DNA from 4 places in the Paenibacillus sp. UMB4589-SE434 genome. Region 2 is predicted to be linked to each of the others. Evidence: riboswitches for the same ligand, from Rfam matches in the RefSeq annotation. Region 2 holds a riboswitch; each other region holds the start of a gene.
What was found. A riboswitch is a leader RNA that binds a small molecule or an ion and turns the genes downstream of it on or off. The one in region 2 is predicted to bind cyclic di-AMP.
Positions count from the first base shown of each region.

Region 1 (4,441 bases), on a different contig from region 2:
ATTATTTGGAGCTTTTACCTCAAGATCAAGATCGTTTACCAATTGCTTACCTGCTTGGACTGCTCCTTGGTAATCGCTCCAAACGAGAGAGATTTTTAATGGCTTGCCTGCTGTAGATTTCACGCGGTACGATATGGAACCATTTGTATTTAATCCAGCTTGGTTGTCAATAAAGCCGCTTTGTCTTCCATCGGTTGGGGTAAGTGAGTTAACCAAATTCACACGGCCCCAGCCTGTCTCTCTACTCATCCAGCCATAACCTACATCTTCTGCTCCGTTAATAAGTGTAGCCTTGATGAGTGCCGACGATGGTGTTACCTGTTTATTTTGGATATAAAATTGGCGAACAATTGCAGCTGAACCAGCAACGGCTGGAGTGGCCATGGAAGTGCCTGATAAGCTGGTGTAGTAATTGTTCGGGTTAGGCGTTCTGGTTGAAGCAGATGATCGTGCCGATATGATATTGGAACCGGTTACAACAAGATCCGGCTTAATCCGGCCATCAATGGCATACCCTCTGCTGGAAGTTGAGGCGATTTGATTCGGGTTCGATTTTTGTAGGTTACCAACCGTGATCGTGTTTTTGGCATTGCCAGGAGTTGAGATGGTATTGTTCGAGCTGCCGTCATTTCCAGCTGCGAACAGAACCGTGAAGTCCTTGTTGTTGAACGTAAATTCGTCAACACGCGAAGAATTGGCGTTATAGGAGTAATTCAAGCGGGCTCCCCAGGAGTTGGTATGGATGGCTGCTCCTTGCTGCTTCGCTGTACCGAACAAGTCGCGCACATCGCCAGGGCAAATGGAATCTCCACCGCAGCCTATCGCCTGGAAAAGTAGTTTGGCGCCGTAGGCAACACCTTTGTACTTACCGTTAGACATGGCTCCGCTGCCAAGCACGGTACCAGCTACGTGGGTACCATGGCCGTTCGCGTCAGACCAGGTACCAGTTGATGGATTCGGGGCTGGCGTGGCATGAAGCTGTCCTTCAAAATCCTTGTGCAGCGTGCTTAAGCTTCCTGAATCCAGGCCGCTGTCAGCCACACTAACCACTTGGCCACTGCCTGTCCAACCTTTGCTCCACACACCGGTTGGTGTAGAGGCGTTTATTTGATTAGTAATAAAGTCATTGGATATTCCGTATTGTGGCTTTTGCTCAACGAAGGTTACATCTGAATGCTGGAGTACTAGAGGAATTTGTTCATCACGCAGTACGGCTTCGATGAAGCCTTGCTGTACATCGGTAATTGTAATTGCTTGCTGCTGCAACGAACCGGCTACTTGTGATTCGCTTCCTTTGAATATGGAGATGACGTAATTGTTAGATTGGCTGTGTGTTGAAGATAGGGTGGTGCCGTCCTTCCATTGGGCTTGAAATGGAGTGACGTTGTAAATGAGTTCGTTTGCGGCGAGGATGCCGGCTTGTTGTGGATTCATACGTACGAGATAAGCATAATCAGGAAGATAGTCGCCAATTTCCGCCCCAGTCTGAAGCAGCAGCTGCTTGGATGACTCGGTTATGACATCCCTGAATTGAACGACGTACAATTTATGCTCCGTGCTGCCACTCTCCTCCAGGAGATCGTCGTTCCATGTTCCCTCCTGTAGATTGACACTTCCTGTCCTCAGATGGAGTAGTCTCTCAGACGGTCCGCTCATCTCAGACTTTTCGTATGCCCCGACTGCTGAGGGCATTAGGCTGAGCGCCATAGCAAGCGATAGAACAAGGGAAAGTATTCTTTTGTTTTTCATTTTTCATTAATTCCTCCTCTATAAAATGGGTATGCTTTCCGTAATTGCGGATAAACCAAATAACATCATCACTCCCTTGTATCAGGATTACATTTTCGCACCATTAAAGTTCATTAATAGTTCTTAATAGGTTAATAATTTGGACAAAAATGTATATTGACATCTTATTAAAGATCATATTAGATTTCAATAGCTTTCTTTTATTTTTTAATATTTTTTTAATACTTCGTATAAGACAGGGGCAATAAAGACTGGAAGCCTATACTCACATGCATGTGCTCTGTTTTATCATCTTGAATCCTTTTTCATATATGATGTGTTCAAATTATAGGTCAATTCTTTCGTTTAATGATGGTATTTTGAACTATATTGAGAGGCTTCTTGCACATGAAGTACCTTCATGAGAGAAAAAGGAGATCCATGCACACACCCATTTCAATGTTCTTAGGACTAAAATAAACCTAAGGTCAAGTTAAACATAAAATAACGTTACCTGACGTATAAATAGCTTGTTACAAAATTAGTTTACAAAATTGATTAACTGGAGTATTATACATTGCGGTCCAATAGAACAAATAAGAAAAATTTTAATTCGCTTAATTTCCAAAATGGAAAGCGGGGGAACCATTATGTGATGTATGCATACATGCATGTCCATCATATGTGGGTGAATCCTGATGCGTTGGACAATTATGAAGTCCGTTAACGAATCAGGTAGGGCTACTCTCACGGCCCGAATCCGTCAGCTAACCTCGTAAGCGTTGATTGGAAGGTACGAACTTAGGGTAGAAAACACAGGGTTAGATGCTGTGTTTTTTGTTTGCCTAAAAATGACTAAACGATTTAGATCCGGAGTTTATTTTTGAATTGCAGGGTACTATACAAATAAAAAAAGTGGAGTGAAACTCATGTGGTCTTCGCTAAAAAGATTTTTAATTGGGCGACCATTAAAATCGACTGAATTGGGCGAGCAGAAATTAAATAAAACAAAAGCGCTCGCTATTCTCTCTTCAGATGCTTTATCCTCAGTGGCATACGGCCCTGAACAAATATTGTTAGTCTTAATTACGGTTAGTGCTGCGGCTTATTGGTATTCGATCCCGATCGCTATTGGGGTGTTAGTGTTATTGACAGCCCTTATCTTGTCGTATCGCCAAATTATTTTTGCGTATCCTCATGGTGGAGGCGCTTATGTTGTCTCAAAGGAAAATCTAGGGAAGTACTCAGGGCTGATTGCGGGAGGATCTTTATTAGTTGACTATATTTTAACGGTTGCTGTAAGTGTATCAGCTGGGACGGATGCGATCACATCGGCGTTTCCAAGCATGCATGATCATAATGTAATTATCGCAATTGGATTCGTTATTTTTATAACGATATTAAATTTAAGAGGAGTAACAGAATCTGCTTCCATTTTAGCTTATCCGGTTTATTTGTTTGTTCTTGCTTTATTTATTCTCATTGGTGTAGGGGTTTACAATATTTTGTTTGGTCATGTATCACCTGAACTGCACACACCCATCGGAACACCCGTTGCTGGAGTTAGTTTATTTCTGCTTCTGCGAGCATTTGCCTCGGGCAGCTCCGCATTAACCGGGGTGGAAGCTATTTCAAATGCGATTCCTAACTTTAAAAGCCCAGCACCAAATAATGCTGCCAAAACGTTAATCGCAATGGGCTCCCTGCTTGCAATCTTGTTTTCAGGAATCGTTATTTTAGCTTATTATTATGGAATTAGTCCTCTAGCAGAGGCAACGGTTGTTTCTCAAATTGCTGAACAAACGTTTGGCCGCAACTTTATGTATTACTTTATACAAGGTACTACTGCATTAATATTAATTCTGGCTGCGAATACCGGCTACTCTGCTTTTCCATTGCTGGCTGTTAATCTGGCGAAGGATAAGTTTATCCCGCGAATGTTTACGGTTAGAGGAGATCGATTAGGTTATTCCAATGGCATTGTTATTTTAGGGCTGTTTTCCATTCTGCTCATTATTGCTTTTGAAGGGCAGACCGAACATCTTATCCCCCTTTATGCAGTAGGGGTATTTATTCCATTTACACTGTCTCAGACAGGAATGATGCTGAAATGGATTCGTGAAAAACCTGCTGGCTGGATGTCGAAATTTATCATTAATACAACAGGAGCATTGATAAGCTTTATTGTTACGATGATGTTCTTTTTAACGAAATTTATGCAGGTTTGGACAGTGTTTGTATTTTTACCAATCATCATCTTTATTTTCCATCGTATTAACAAGCATTATGAAGCAGTGGCTGATCAATTGAGAATCACAACCTGTGAACCATCCGTGCCAATTGAGGGAAATGTGATCATTCTGCCTGTCGCGGGTATCACCCATGTAGTAGAGAACTCCTTAAATTATGCTAAATCATTGTCGGCTCATCAAATTATCGCTGTATATGTGCCATTTGAAAGAGAAGATGAATTGGCGTTTGAGGAGAAATGGAAAAAATGGCAGCCTGATGTGAGATTAGTGACATTAATCTCTCCATATAGAAGCATCATTCAGCCATTAACTAAATTTATTGATACCGTTCAGCGTAAAGCGAATGAATCCAATTATCAGGTTACTGTTATTATCCCACAATTTATACCTAAGAAAGGTTGGCAGAATATATTGCATAACCAATCCAGTTTGCTGATTCGTGCCCATTTGCTGTATCGAAG
Region 1 is NZ_JASOYK010000001.1:1,938,709-1,943,149, reverse strand. It holds gene QP775_RS08005 (S8 family serine peptidase) at 1-1,749, opposite strand, end outside; cyclic di-AMP (ydaO/yuaA leader) riboswitch at 2,333-2,525, shown strand; gene QP775_RS08000 (APC family permease) at 2,658-4,441, shown strand, end outside.
Region 1: another riboswitch for cyclic di-AMP. It lies ahead of QP775_RS08000 (APC family permease); the one in region 2 lies ahead of QP775_RS19090 (ABC transporter ATP-binding protein).

Region 2 (4,441 bases):
AGCCAGCCAGAAGTACCGTTATCATAAGCATGACGCCTGTAAGTCCGGCTGTTATTTTGTTGCGTAGCATACCGTTTCCTCCTCCTCGTGCTCTAGTTCGGTTTTATGCAGCAATCGAACTTGTCCGTCCGAATCGTTTTGTTAACAAACGCTCCATCCAGCCAAGCAGAGCATCAGCAAGCAGCGCCAGCAGGATTGCTCCCGCAGCTCCCGTCACAATCAGCTCCAACTTGTTCACGCCAAGTCCAGATACGATAAGCTGCCCAAGACCGCCAGCACCAATCAGCGTCGCAAGCGTAGCCCAGCTGATGATGTAAACTGTCGTAATGCGAATTCCCGACATTACATAAGGTAGTGACAGTGGAAATTGAATGCGTAAAATACGCTGCATCGTTCCATACCCCATCCCCCTTGCCGACTCCAGCACACTGGAATCTACAGAAGCAAAGCCATCATACGTATTACGCAGTATCGGCATGATGGAATACAGGAACAAGGCTACCACCGCAGGCTTCATGCCTATGCCGAGAAAGGGAATAAGAATGGCGAGCAATGCCAAGCTTGGTACGGTCTGCAGTAAGTTTGCAAAGAAAAACACGATGCTGTTGATCCATTTGAAACGGTTATATACAAGTAAAATACCTAATGGAATGGACAGCAAGCAGCCTAGCAATACGGATGCAAAAGTGATGACCAAATGCTCCTGAAGTGCGATTGCAATATCAGCACCTCGTTCTTGAAAAAAGGAAACCAAGTTATTCATAGGTCTAGGCCTCCTCTCCGAGGCTAGAAGCAAATTGTTCCACAATCGTCGGATAAACTTCATTCAGATGCTTAACGATGCTACCCCGCGTAATCAGTCCAAGCAGACGACCATCGTCATCTACCACGGCCAGGTTTGTTAATCTGTGATTGCTCATCATCTCAATAGCTACTGGAAGTGATGTACCCGGAGCGACCTGATAGCCAATGGGACGCATGACGTCACCGACCGTCTTATTTTCCTCGTTAAACATATTAAGCACACGATAAATGGACACGATACCAAGCAGCTTGCGGAAGCGGTCTACTACAAACAAGGAGTCAACCCTGCGCCCTTCCATAATTTTGACGGCTTCTGCCAATCCACGGTTGGGATATGTTGTCGCCGGCTGCGTAACCATCACGTCATCTACAGTAGATAGACGCAGCGGCTCTCCCTGCGGTCCTTCCTCCATCCGTTTCTGCCCGATAAAGGTGCGAACGAAGTCATTTGCGGGATAGCGCAGTATTGATTCAGGTGACCCCGTCTGAACAACCTCTCCATCCTTCATCATCACGATCGTATCGGCGATCTTTATGGCTTCGTCCATATCGTGGGTAACAAATATGATCGTCTTATGTAGCTCCTCTTGCAGACGACTCAGTTCCTCTTGAAGTTGTTCGCGACTTATCGGATCTAATGCGCTAAACGGCTCATCCATCAAAATAATGTCCGGATCAGCGGCCAATGCGCGAATAACCCCGATACGCTGCTGCTGCCCCCCGCTCAGCTCAGATGGATATCGATCACGGTAAACCTCAGGGTCCAAATTAACCATCCGCATCAATTCATCTACTCGCGGTTGAATGCGATCCTGCTCCCATTTTTTCAAATGCGGCACCACTGCAACATTTCTCGCAATGGTCATATGCGGAAACAAACCAACGTTCTGGATCACATAACCTATATTCCGTCTGAGCTCAACCGGGTTCTGTTCGGAAATGTCTTTGCCATTAATAAGCACTTTACCGCTAGAAGGGGTAATCAAGCGATTGATCATTTTCATGGTAGTGGATTTGCCACAGCCGCTCGGGCCAATAAAGACGGTAAGCTCACCTTTTTTGATCGTGAGGTTAATATCTTTTAAAGCATGGAATCCATCATCATATACTTTGTTTACCTGCTGCAGTTCAATCATTTACAGTCACCTCTTCTATCTATTCTGTTCTAAGCCACGTGCAGACACCTTGTATCCTTAAACTTATCCGTTTATTTTCAATCAAAAATGAAAACTGCCGCCGTGCTTTTCGTTCGAAAAAATGCGATTATAGCCAGTTTGTTCATAAACCTCCTTTCTAATTCTACATTTGTGCAGAGCAGTGCCAGTTAATAAAAGAGATGGGCCTGGAGAGAAATAACACGGGTAATAAAGAGTGCTACTTGCGCGGGAATCCGAAATAAGAAAACCCCGAACAAACGGATCGTCATCATGACATCCGATTCATCAGGGTCTGTAAATGCAAAAAAGAACCCAAAATCACGTTCGGGTCCTAAGCCAAATGATCATAAATAGACCCATCTCCTACTGACGAGGTTAGCTGACGGGCTCGGAAAAGATGGATTCCTACGCCATAATGGCGATTCGCCCCAATGAAACGGTTCCCCCGCTTCCCTTGGTTGGGAATTAAGCATATGTAATATTATATATAGGTTTGTGCATATAGTCAACTTTGGTCAAATGTTTGAGCTCATACCCTTCGCTTATTTAAGCCATGAACGTAATAAGTTCAGCACCTATAATCACATAAAAACACCTATGCCGACCCCCCTGAAAGGATATCGCTAACGCCTAGTCGCCTTCGCCCAAAAGCCCCCATGAAGACGCGTCGGCTCAGATGTCACAATAAATGCGCGCGGCTCCACATCCATGATGGACTGATATAGTTTTTTTTGATTTTTACGGCGTGCCAGTACCTCCAGCATTAACCGATGTCCGTCTCGCCCGCTCCCAATCCAAGTCGTCACACCGTAACCCAGATCACGCAGATGGTTGGGCAAACCACTCTCTGGATTGTTTACAATCACCCGCAGTGTGACATAACCAAGCGCTATCTTTTCTTCAATCCAAGATCCAACTAACACACCCAATCCATAACCAAGTGCATATACGATCAAACTTATCGGCTGATCCAAATACTTGAGCACCATGTTTAAACCAAGCACATAAATCGTAATTTCGACACAGCTCAGCGCAGCGGCATAATACTTCTGCCCTTTCAGGGTTAGGATCATCCGAAGTGTGAAAAAGGAGACGTAAACGATTTGGATGATAAAAATAGAAACCAATAACCCTATTACCATGAATTTCTCTCTCCTTGGAACTGCCCTTAGTTTATATCTTCATCATTACCCTGACAGCCTACATTCCAAACGGAACAAAAACAGGATATTTCATACATTTCGTTGAAACAATGCGCTTGTCTACACGTACAACTCCTTATTAGTAGTTGAATGCTTCTTGTGTTGCAGACCGTGCAAAGCGAGAACCGCCTTAGCCAATTCGTGAATCCTATCAGGAGGTCATTATGACGACATACGAGCAACGTGACACACTACTGCAGGCCAAAATGGAAATTGAAAAGTGGGAAAAAGAACAGCGTGATCTCTGGTTTTGGGAGAAGATTGGGCGTATCCCGTTTATGATAATTGACAAGCTTAGCCCTAAAATATTGCAGCGCAAAGTTGGTCAGGTACTAGATGAAGTCGGCAGCTACCTGCACACAGGGGGACGTTATTTAATCCAAGAAAAGCACGTGTTAAACAAAATTGAAAGCCACTGGAAGAAGACCGCTCCTCAGCAAGGTCTAACCGTCGCGAGTATCGACGATGTTCAGCATGTTCCTCTTGCGGTACGCGACGAAGTCGCGTCTCAACTGCGGGAATCCCATAAAACTGCTGCTTTTGCCCAAGGCGCTACGACAGGCTTTGGCGGCATATTCACGCTGGCGATTGATATTCCTGCAATTTTGGGCATATCGCTCAAGGTCATTCAGGAGACAGCAATCAGCTATGGATTTGATCCGAATGAACGCGAAGAACGTGTATTTGTTGTAAAATGTATGCAGTTTGCTTCGTCTGATATTGTGGGTAAGCAGGCGATTCTTAAAGAGCTCACCGAATTCCATCGTGCTGACCGCGATCGTGAGGCACTGTCAGAGATGCAGGGCTGGCGCGAGACTATGATCGCCTTTACTGATAATTTTGGATGGAAAAAATTGTTCCAGGCGATTCCGATAGCTGGTATGGTGTTTGGCTCCTTTATGAATCGTTCGCTCATTCATGATGTGGCGGAGACGGCACAGATGATGTATAGGAAACGAGTCGTGCTGAAGATGCTTCAGGAGATGGACAATGAGGATGGGGAGATTTCTTAAAGCATAAAAGGAACTGTGGAGCTGAGCTAACGCGAAGCGTGGACGCATTTAAGCACAGCCTGGATAGGTAAAGCACAGATAATGCGGCGGTAGCACAGCTTATCTAACAAGGCACTGACAGGCGCAGCAGCACAGCTAGGATAGCAAGTCACAAATGGACGCGGTAGGACACTCTCGCAGCAGAGCAGCTTCAATTGGATATCAGCTTCCTATATTCGTAAAGTCAGTTACCAATAATGAATGTGGCAGACTCACACATTATTAT
Region 2 is NZ_JASOYK010000006.1:74,872-79,312, reverse strand. It holds gene QP775_RS19100 (glycine betaine ABC transporter substrate-binding protein) at 1-70, opposite strand, end outside; gene QP775_RS19095 (ABC transporter permease) at 104-763, opposite strand; gene QP775_RS19090 (ABC transporter ATP-binding protein) at 768-1,940, opposite strand; cyclic di-AMP (ydaO/yuaA leader) riboswitch at 2,310-2,443, opposite strand; gene QP775_RS19085 (DUF2179 domain-containing protein) at 2,585-3,103, opposite strand; gene QP775_RS19080 (EcsC family protein) at 3,328-4,176, shown strand.

Region 3 (4,441 bases), on a different contig from region 2:
AATGATATATTAAGCGGTGCTTCAATGGAGGAGAGTCAGGTTCCTTCTACCAATCAATTTGCAAAAGTACTGCAAATCAATCCTGCTACTGCTGCCAAGGGTATTCATTTACTTGTAGATGAGGGCATTCTATATAAAAAAAGAGGAGTTGGCATGTTTGTAAGCCCAGGGGCTAAAAAGCTCGTGCAAAACAAACGCAAAATTCATTTTGCGGATATTGAGCTGCCCCGTATTTTGCGAGCAGCATCAGCACTGGATATCAACAAAGAACAACTGATTAAAATGATTAGAGCTGCCGAATAATCCTACATGTATTGCCTATCGCCGAAAACAACCGTACAACTTCAAAAGCCACCTGACAGTTCCAACACAACAATCTGGACACTGACAAGTGGCTATAGTTCTATCCGCTATTGATGATGATGACGAAGCCTGGCTGACCGACTGAACACCTGCTACACCAAGAGACGTTCTTCAAAAGCTTCAATTTGCCGATTCGTACCGATCATGACCATAATATCCTTCTCTGCCAACGTATCTTCAGCTGAAGGTGCGATAATGATGCCCCCAGGCTTATTTAAGGCTACGATACTGCAGCCGTACTTGGCACGTGGATCCAGCTCCTTGAGCTTAAGCCCGTGCAGGCACTTTGGTACACTCAGCTCTGCAATCGTATAATCCTTAGACAATTCAATATAATCGAGCAAATTAGGCGACACAAGGTGATGCGCCACCCTTATTCCCATATCCCGCTCTGGGTAAATCACGCGATCTACGCCCAATCTTTCCAGAACACGTCCATGCAGCTCGCTTAACGCTTTGGCCACCACTTTCTTGACCCCAAGCTCCTTCACCTGGATACTGATCAAAATACTAGTCTGAATGTCATCACCGATCGCAACAATGACGCAATCAAAATTACGAATGCCCAAGGAACGCAGCACTTCTTCATCAGCAGCATCCGCTACAACCGCATGGGTCATCTCGGAACTCAGTTCGTCAATGATTTCTTCATCCTTGTCAATACCAAGAACCTGATGCCCTAACTTCATTAATTCTTTTGCCAGACTGGAACCGAAGCGTCCCATTCCAATTACCGCAAACTGCTGAGCGTCCATAATAGATGTTATCCCCTTCATCCTTGCTTACTATATATCTATATATTCCAACTAAACATAATCCTCATGCTTACGCCGTACTCTTAACCTATCGTTATTTTACCTTCCGGGTGGCGATACAATTCACGTTCTGCCTTCGGTCCAAGCGCATACGCAAGCGTAATTGGTCCGAGTCGTCCTGCAAACATCGTAAGGGCAATTAACAATTTCCCTACATCCGACAGACTAGTTGTGATTCCCATCGTGAGTCCGACCGTACCAAATGCCGATGTTGTCTCGAACAAGATGGCAAGAAATTGCCGATCTTCTGTCGTAGACAATATCATAGACACGAAGAGAACCAGCCCCAGTGCCAGCAAGGTTAATGTAACTGCTTTGAAAATACGGTCTTTAGCCAGACGGCAGCGGAACATAACGATGTCTTCCTTGCCGCGCATCATCGCAAAGACGGCACCAATCAAGATCGTGAACGTAGTCGTCTTGATACCGCCCCCTGTTGATCCTGGAGATGCACCGATAAACATCAGAATGACCATAAAGAACTGAGATGCCTGTCTCATAGCACCAATATCAACCGTATTCGCCCCCGCAGTACGCGGACTGACCGACTGGAAGAACGATGCCCATATTTTCTGCCAACCATTCAGTTGACCGTACGTATGAGGATTCGTAAACTCAAATATAAATAGGACAACAGCTCCAAACACAATTAAAAAGCTGGTCATGGATAATACAACTTTGGTATGCAGAGACAATCGACGTGTACGACGGAAATCCATCACATCAGACATGACTATAAAACCAATACCACCCGATACGATCAAAAACATGGATACAAAGTTAATAATCGGGTCCCCTACGTAACTTGTTAAGCTGGAGAAAGGACCGCTAACTTGGCCGAACAAGTCAAAACCTGCGTTGTTAAAGAACGAGATGGCATGAAAAATACCGAAATACAATGCCTGCCCGAATGGCAGATCGAACGACCATCTTAACGTAAACAGCACAGCGGCAGAACCCTCAATGACAAAAGCATAAAGCAGTACTTTGCGGATTAGTCGTACAATACCTTCCATCGAGCCTTGATTCAGCGATTCCTGGAGGATCAGCCGTTCTTTTAATGAAATTCTCTTCTTAAATGCCATAGCAAACAGCGTCGCCATCGTCATAAACCCTAGACCGCCAACCTGGATTAAACTAATAATGACGATTTGACCAAACATCGTAAAGTGTGTGCCTGTGTCAACAACCACAAGACCTGTTACGCAAGTGGCAGAGGTAGCTGTAAATAAGGCGTCGATAAACGGCAACGGTGTGCCGTCGGCATTGGATATTGGCAGCATGAGCAACAGTGCGCCAATCAAAACAATGAAGGCAAATCCAATGACCAAGGTGCGTGAAGGGGTTAGCCTCCGCAGGTTGTTACGCTTAACAGTCTTCAAGGATGCTTTTCACCTCATACGTAAAATGGCACGAAAAAAAGCACTGGAGACCCCAATGCTTATCGCTGGTATCCTGACGTTTACGCCTACGAGGTTAGCTGACGGATTCGGGCACGTCAAGGTCGCCCTATTCAAGTGGCTTGCAGCACACTCAAAATTCACCCCAAAATTCGGTTCCCCCGCTTTCGTCGCATGACGAAACTCGGCTGTATTCAATTCATAACGAGATTATATACGTTTCCTATGTTCTTCACAAAGTCTTGAAAGGAGCAAATACACGAGAAAACGCCCGAAAACATCATTATATAACGCTTACATTCACTTCTTTTCTCGTAATACATCGGCGCAAGGCCCTTTTTCTTGACGTTGCTTGTTCATTTCGATAATGTGGGAAGGAACAACTGTCTTTATCGTATTTCAAATTTAAGATTGAAGGGGGATTCCCTTGAAATTTACATACAATTCTACTGCTGGCAACCAAAGATATGGGCAGGGTGCATCCAGGGCGCTCATTGGCGCAGCAGTTGCGGGATTCTTATTATTCTTAGTCATTCAAGTTATCATTCCATTTTTGTCCAGTTCAAATACAGAGCAGCTTACTCCTATGTTAACCAAAGATGAAGCTATCCGCCGCGCGGAAGTCGCTTACACCTCGGCTATATTTTCAGCAACGCCCAGTTTCTCTAACACGAGCAAAGGCTCATCCATTCCATCATCCGCTCAATTCAAAAAAGGTGCCATATATTATACCAATGATCTCCTGTCTGGCTACTTAAGTAAATATGAGCTGCATACTGCGTATAATCGTTGGGAAAAGGCAGCGCCATATGATATTTATCGGGTCTTTTTCGACAAAGAAGCCCCCCTACAACACAAGCGTGAGCTCGTGACAATCGACATCCATATGCGCACTGGACAGATCGTCGGCTATCAACAAGTGTTGTCCGATACCATTGATGCCGACAATAGCTCCACTACATCCGAAGTGGAACAACCTAATCCAGATCGGGCTTACATGTTAGCCCATTCAGATGAAGCTGTACTACAGCTTGGCTACACACCTGCACAGCTTGCCCGCAAATCCGAGCAATTATCGAATGAAATTCGCTATACTGTCAAGAATGGGCAGGTCGGCGATGCCAAACTGGAAGTTGTTGTGTGGTGGCAAAATGGCAAGATCAGCCAGGCTCAATCCATTTGGACATTACCTGAAGCTTATACACAGCTTATGCAGGAGCAAAAGAGCACTGCTGAGCAGATCTCCTCCATTGGTTATGTACTAATGTCGGTAATATTTGCAGCTGCCGCCTGCATAATGGCCCTTATATATCGCAAGCGTATTCGCTTTAGATCCAGAACGATGCTGACGTTGGCTGCCTTGTCGTGCCTGATCTCTATTCTGCATGGCTGGAACGTGATACCAGGTACTATTATGGCTGATCGACTGGAGCCAATCGGGTATGATCGCTTGCAGATGACCATTACCATACAATCGCTTTTCCTCGTCGTTCAAGCCGGTATTACGTTATACCTCGCCTTGATCGTTGGGCGTTCATGCTGGGACGTGAGTCAGCACAAGCAGGTTGTGATCTCATGGAGCGACGCCGATTTCGGGCAACAGCTTGTGCGTTCTTTCTGGGTTGGCCTGGCATTCACGGGTGTGTTGCTGGGCACGCAAAGTATTATTTACACAGGGCTGGAACTGGGTATGAAGGCTTGGTCCTCTACAGACGCTTCAAGCTCTCCACTCAATCTAAGTTACATGTTTTTGTATCCTTTAGTAGCGTGGGTAGCCGCCATTTCAGAAGAAGGCTTTTTCCGGTTGTTTGCAGTGGGATTGTTCCGCAAATTTCTGCGTAATACATGGGTTGCAGCTATTAT
Region 3 is NZ_JASOYK010000011.1:40,482-44,922, reverse strand. It holds gene QP775_RS24205 (GntR family transcriptional regulator) at 1-303, shown strand, start outside; gene QP775_RS24200 (potassium channel family protein) at 456-1,118, opposite strand; gene QP775_RS24195 (TrkH family potassium uptake protein) at 1,202-2,560, opposite strand; cyclic di-AMP (ydaO/yuaA leader) riboswitch at 2,629-2,778, opposite strand; gene QP775_RS24190 (CPBP family intramembrane glutamic endopeptidase) at 3,006-4,441, shown strand, end outside.
Region 3: another riboswitch for cyclic di-AMP. It lies ahead of QP775_RS24195 (TrkH family potassium uptake protein); the one in region 2 lies ahead of QP775_RS19090 (ABC transporter ATP-binding protein).

Region 4 (4,441 bases), on a different contig from region 2:
GAAAATTCCTTACAGAGCTGAACAATGATCTGAATAAAATGACACCCTCATAGCATTAACGCTTCATATTTAGGTGTTCTGGCAACCTACTGTTGGTTTGTAATGATGCGGAACGCTTCCTCGAGCTTGGCAGATTGAACCTCCAGGTCATATATGCCCCAGTCTGCCTGGAGTAGTGTTCCGACTAATGTATCCGTTTCTTCAGCGTACAAATGAATTTTGTCTGCCCGCCGTTCGAATTTTACGATCCCTGGAAGCTGCATGAGCTGAGCATCAGACAAGCTGGATCCGGATCGGAATGAAATGGATCGCAGTGCGGATTGTGCCTTTAATTGTGCGGGCGTGCCCTCGGCCGCAATGCGCCCCGCAGCGATGATCGCGATGTGGTCAGCAACCGCGTCAGCTTCGGTCAAGTCGTGCGTGGTCAGCACGACGGTCCGGCCATCAGCGGCTAATGTTCGGATGGTATCCCAGAAGCGACCGCGAGCTTCAATATCCATGCCTACGGTTGGTTCATCCAACAGTATAAGTTCAGGATTTCCAGCCAGACTCTGGGCGAAAGCCAATCTTCTGCGCTGTCCGCCTGACAATGCAGATGCGCGGCGCTTGGCTTCTTGATGCAACCCTGAGAGGTCCAATAGGCGAGCTAATGAGAGTGGATTCCGGTAATAGCTGCGGAACAATTCCAGCACTTCTTTGACAGTCAGCCCATCAGCAGCTTTCACATCCTGCATCAATGCTCCTATGCGCTGGCGAATTTCTTTAGTCCCGGCGGGCATGCCCAACACGCTGATGCTGCCTGAGGTTGGCTTCTGCAAACCAAGAATCATAGATATGGTAGTAGTCTTACCGGCGCCATTTGGACCAAGCAATGCACTGATTTGTCCTTGATTGAAACATAAATTTATATCATTTACAGCGTGAAAGCTGCCATATTGCTTGCTAAGTTTGGTACACTCAATTGCGTATGTCATTTGTCATCACCCTTTGATTTATTATGTGTGCCGTTTATCGTGTGGCTATATTTGTATTGTAGTCTCACGAGTAATCGTCCGTTAGTGTACGATGTCATGAACTGCTAATGACAAATGTCAGAATCGGAAACTGTCCCGGTTCCAAACCGTAATAACGTACACAGGCTTATTTGATTCGGAATGAGCAAATGAACTTAAATTATTATTAAGTATTCATTCAGCTTGTCTTCATGTGCTGGCTTCATACTGAAGAAATTGCAGTTTGAAAGGAGGTGAGAATATGAAATGGACGACATCATCGGCGGTCGCCTGGTCTACAGCTATGATGCTGCTGCTTGCTTCTCCGGCAGCGGCGCAAAGCGAACATGCCGCTGCTGCATTTGCGAAGTCGCCTGAAGCGCGGGTTGTATTTGCATCAGGAGATGACACGGATTCTTCCCGCAAGAGTGAATCACAGGGCGGAGTACTAGCGTTGCTGCCAAGCTCCGCGACTTCGAAAGCAAGCAATTTGTCGGCACAATTAAATAAGAAAGATCACACAGAGAAGAAACAGCTGAACAAGGAGCAGGAACAGCTCCAAAGTCAGATAAAAGAGCTTCGGCAGAAGAAGCTTATATCGATTGCACAGAAATATGGTATTGTTGTCGAAAACAAGACATTTGAGCAAATACGTCATGAATTGCGACAAATAGTTGGACGTAACGGCAAAATGTTCCACGAGAAACATGTCGATAAGCATGCACGGCCTCAACAACACATGAGGGAACAAGTGAAGAAAAAGGTTGTGAATTCGGAGCATTTGAATACTGAACATACAGGGAGCAAGTTAAGGGAACAGCAGCAGTAATGGAGTCACAAGCTACGTGGTACATGAGACATTAAGTTGTCGTGGATTTTGAGGACTTAGGCTGGTAGTCGTGAATAAGATGTAGAGGCATGTTGGAAGAACGCCCAGCATGCCTCTTTGGGTTAAACGCAGTGCGGGGATGTAATGTTATATCCTACATTGTCAAAATCTGAGGATAAGTAGTAAGTAGGGTTTACGAAAGGTGACTCTACAGTGAAATGATATATCACCCTTTTCAAGGCTAGTAGAAACTAGTTGGCACCATCGTTATATGTAATGTGCGTGGCGTGGTGACTAGGAAGTTAGAGAATTAATTATTGCAGGTATATCGATATCACGGTGATGGAGCTAGTTCCTGATTAGGACAACAAGAGAAGAAGCGTGATTCATCTTCAGGTTCACGTGTTAATTATCATATAAGGGTGCTGGACCTGGGAATGGACAGGGAGAATGATGGTTAGCATGCTTCTCTTCAGCTAGATGCCCATATAGCAGTCAGAAGAACAGGGAAACATGGCAAGTGTAAACCCATTTTATACAGATTTATGTTTATAATTGTCGTCTTTTTCCTGTATTAATTTGTGCAGGACCATGGCTTCTTAGTTGGCACGTTTCAGTTTGGCGTGCATACAGTGTATAGAACAGTGCAATATAAAAGCCCGACAGGCTGCATGAGGCAATCCATCGGGCTTTCGGTATAATATTCTATTATTTCTCGTAAGAAGCAAAGCTATCATATTGCTTCGAGCTGAGAATGCGCTTAGCACCAACATAACGCTTCTCATAATAATCCATGCTCAGATCGTCGACACGTGTTCCTTTGCTTGTCGAAGCGTGGGCGAATTGACCGTTGCCTACATAAATGCCGACGTGGGAGATTCCGCTGCCACTAGTATTGAAGAATACCAAGTCTCCAGGGCGTAGTTCGTCTTTTTTTACTTTGTCGCCAACTTCATACTGGGAAGAAGACGAACGAGGCAATTCAACATCGAATTTGTCAAAAACATACTTTACAAATCCAGAGCAGTCAAACCCCTTCGTTGTAGTTCCACCATACTTGTAGTCGATACCCATCAAATCTTGGATAGTGTTGTCCATCTTCGTTGCGGCGAATGCGCTACCTGTTCCGATCGAGAACAGTAAGCTCAGACCGACCACCGCAGTGACCAACTTCTTCTTCAATTGGAAAAGCTCCTTCCGTGCCTGCGAGGTTAGCTGGAGGGTTCGGTTGAAGGTTCCCTATGATCTCTGCATAAGCAAGATCAATTCACCCAGTATTAATGGTTCCCCCGCTTCCCGGATGTGTACGGGAATTTGGCCTATTGGATCACATCAGATTCCGTTACTTCTGATTACAAAATTGCAAGAACTAAGTGTCTTTCATGACAAAGTTGTAACAATCTAAGCCTTATTTTAGCAGACCTTTTTTACTTTGACAAACACTTTTTGTCCGGAAACGCCAAAAAAACGCGCTTAAACCTCGAGAAAAGGCTTAAGTAAGCGTTTTTTTGGCGAAAAAATATTTAGAAAGGCCGAAATTTACGGTTTCCGATGATTCCATGCGTGATAACGGCTAGAAAGACTCCATAATTTCAAAAATGCGCGTAATGCAGGATATGCCTGCTGTAAAATGAGTGCGGTCATGCCGGTCCATAACATGGCAGCGGTTGTCACTAATGTACTGCATACTAGTGAGATAAGCACAAATAGGAGCGACAATCCAATGACAGGCAGAACGTGAACGATGCCGTTTTTTAGTGCATGCAACAGCGACATGTCTGACCCAGCGCCGAATTGCAGAAATAAAAACAAATGATGAAGCAGCCAACCTCCAACCAGCCAAGCGAGACTAACAGGAAGAGCACCAGTTAATAGCATCTGCCAGCTTGGATTAGAAGCAAGTACTTCGGCCAGATAAGGGACGGCCCAATAGGCGGGAGCAAGCATCAAGGCCGTTTCCAGAAGATACAATAAAGCAAAAGGTTTCCACACTGCTGCGATTCCCCTGAAAAAGGTCAATCCCGATTCCGTTCGGTGATTAGCCATTGAATAGCAGATGCCAGCATGAATGATCGGTGTGAGCAGCATCCGTACCGCAATAAAAGCGACTATGATCCAGAGGTACGGTGTATAGGTAGACGTTTTAGTTAATTGGAACTGGGATTCCAATAAGAAGAGTTGTGAACTCATCTCCGTAGGAGCTGGGCTCGGATACCGGCGAAGTATTGGCATGATGACGGAATCCATAAAGCGAAATAATAGAAATCCCCACAATAACTGATATAGAAATAGGATGATCCAGATGTATAAATGGTCTTTCAGCCAGTCCCACCCTGCGCGCATATGCAGCTTCATGTCCATCACCACCCCAATACGTTTGTTATCACTTCCAGCCATTTGACGGCTACCCAATTAACGCGCGTGCGCACCGGTTCTTCAATTTGAGCACGCATATAGTTGTTAATGTGACGATTCTCTACCATGATCGTATAGAGAGGATCGATCATTACCCATGCGAGCGGGGAGGAATGACTGAGCTTATATTGGATGCGGTCGCCTTCCACAGACCATACTTTACGAGTTGTACTTCCGTCTGCAAATTGAAATACGATCGGTACGT
Region 4 is NZ_JASOYK010000012.1:33,631-38,071, reverse strand. It holds gene QP775_RS24580 (ABC transporter ATP-binding protein) at 87-974, opposite strand; gene QP775_RS24575 (hypothetical protein) at 1,255-1,821, shown strand; gene QP775_RS24570 (C40 family peptidase) at 2,530-3,003, opposite strand; cyclic di-AMP (ydaO/yuaA leader) riboswitch at 3,008-3,151, opposite strand; gene QP775_RS24565 (carbamoyl transferase) at 3,361-4,176, opposite strand; gene QP775_RS24560 (M1 family metallopeptidase) at 4,182-4,441, opposite strand, start outside.
Region 4: another riboswitch for cyclic di-AMP. It lies ahead of QP775_RS24570 (C40 family peptidase); the one in region 2 lies ahead of QP775_RS19090 (ABC transporter ATP-binding protein).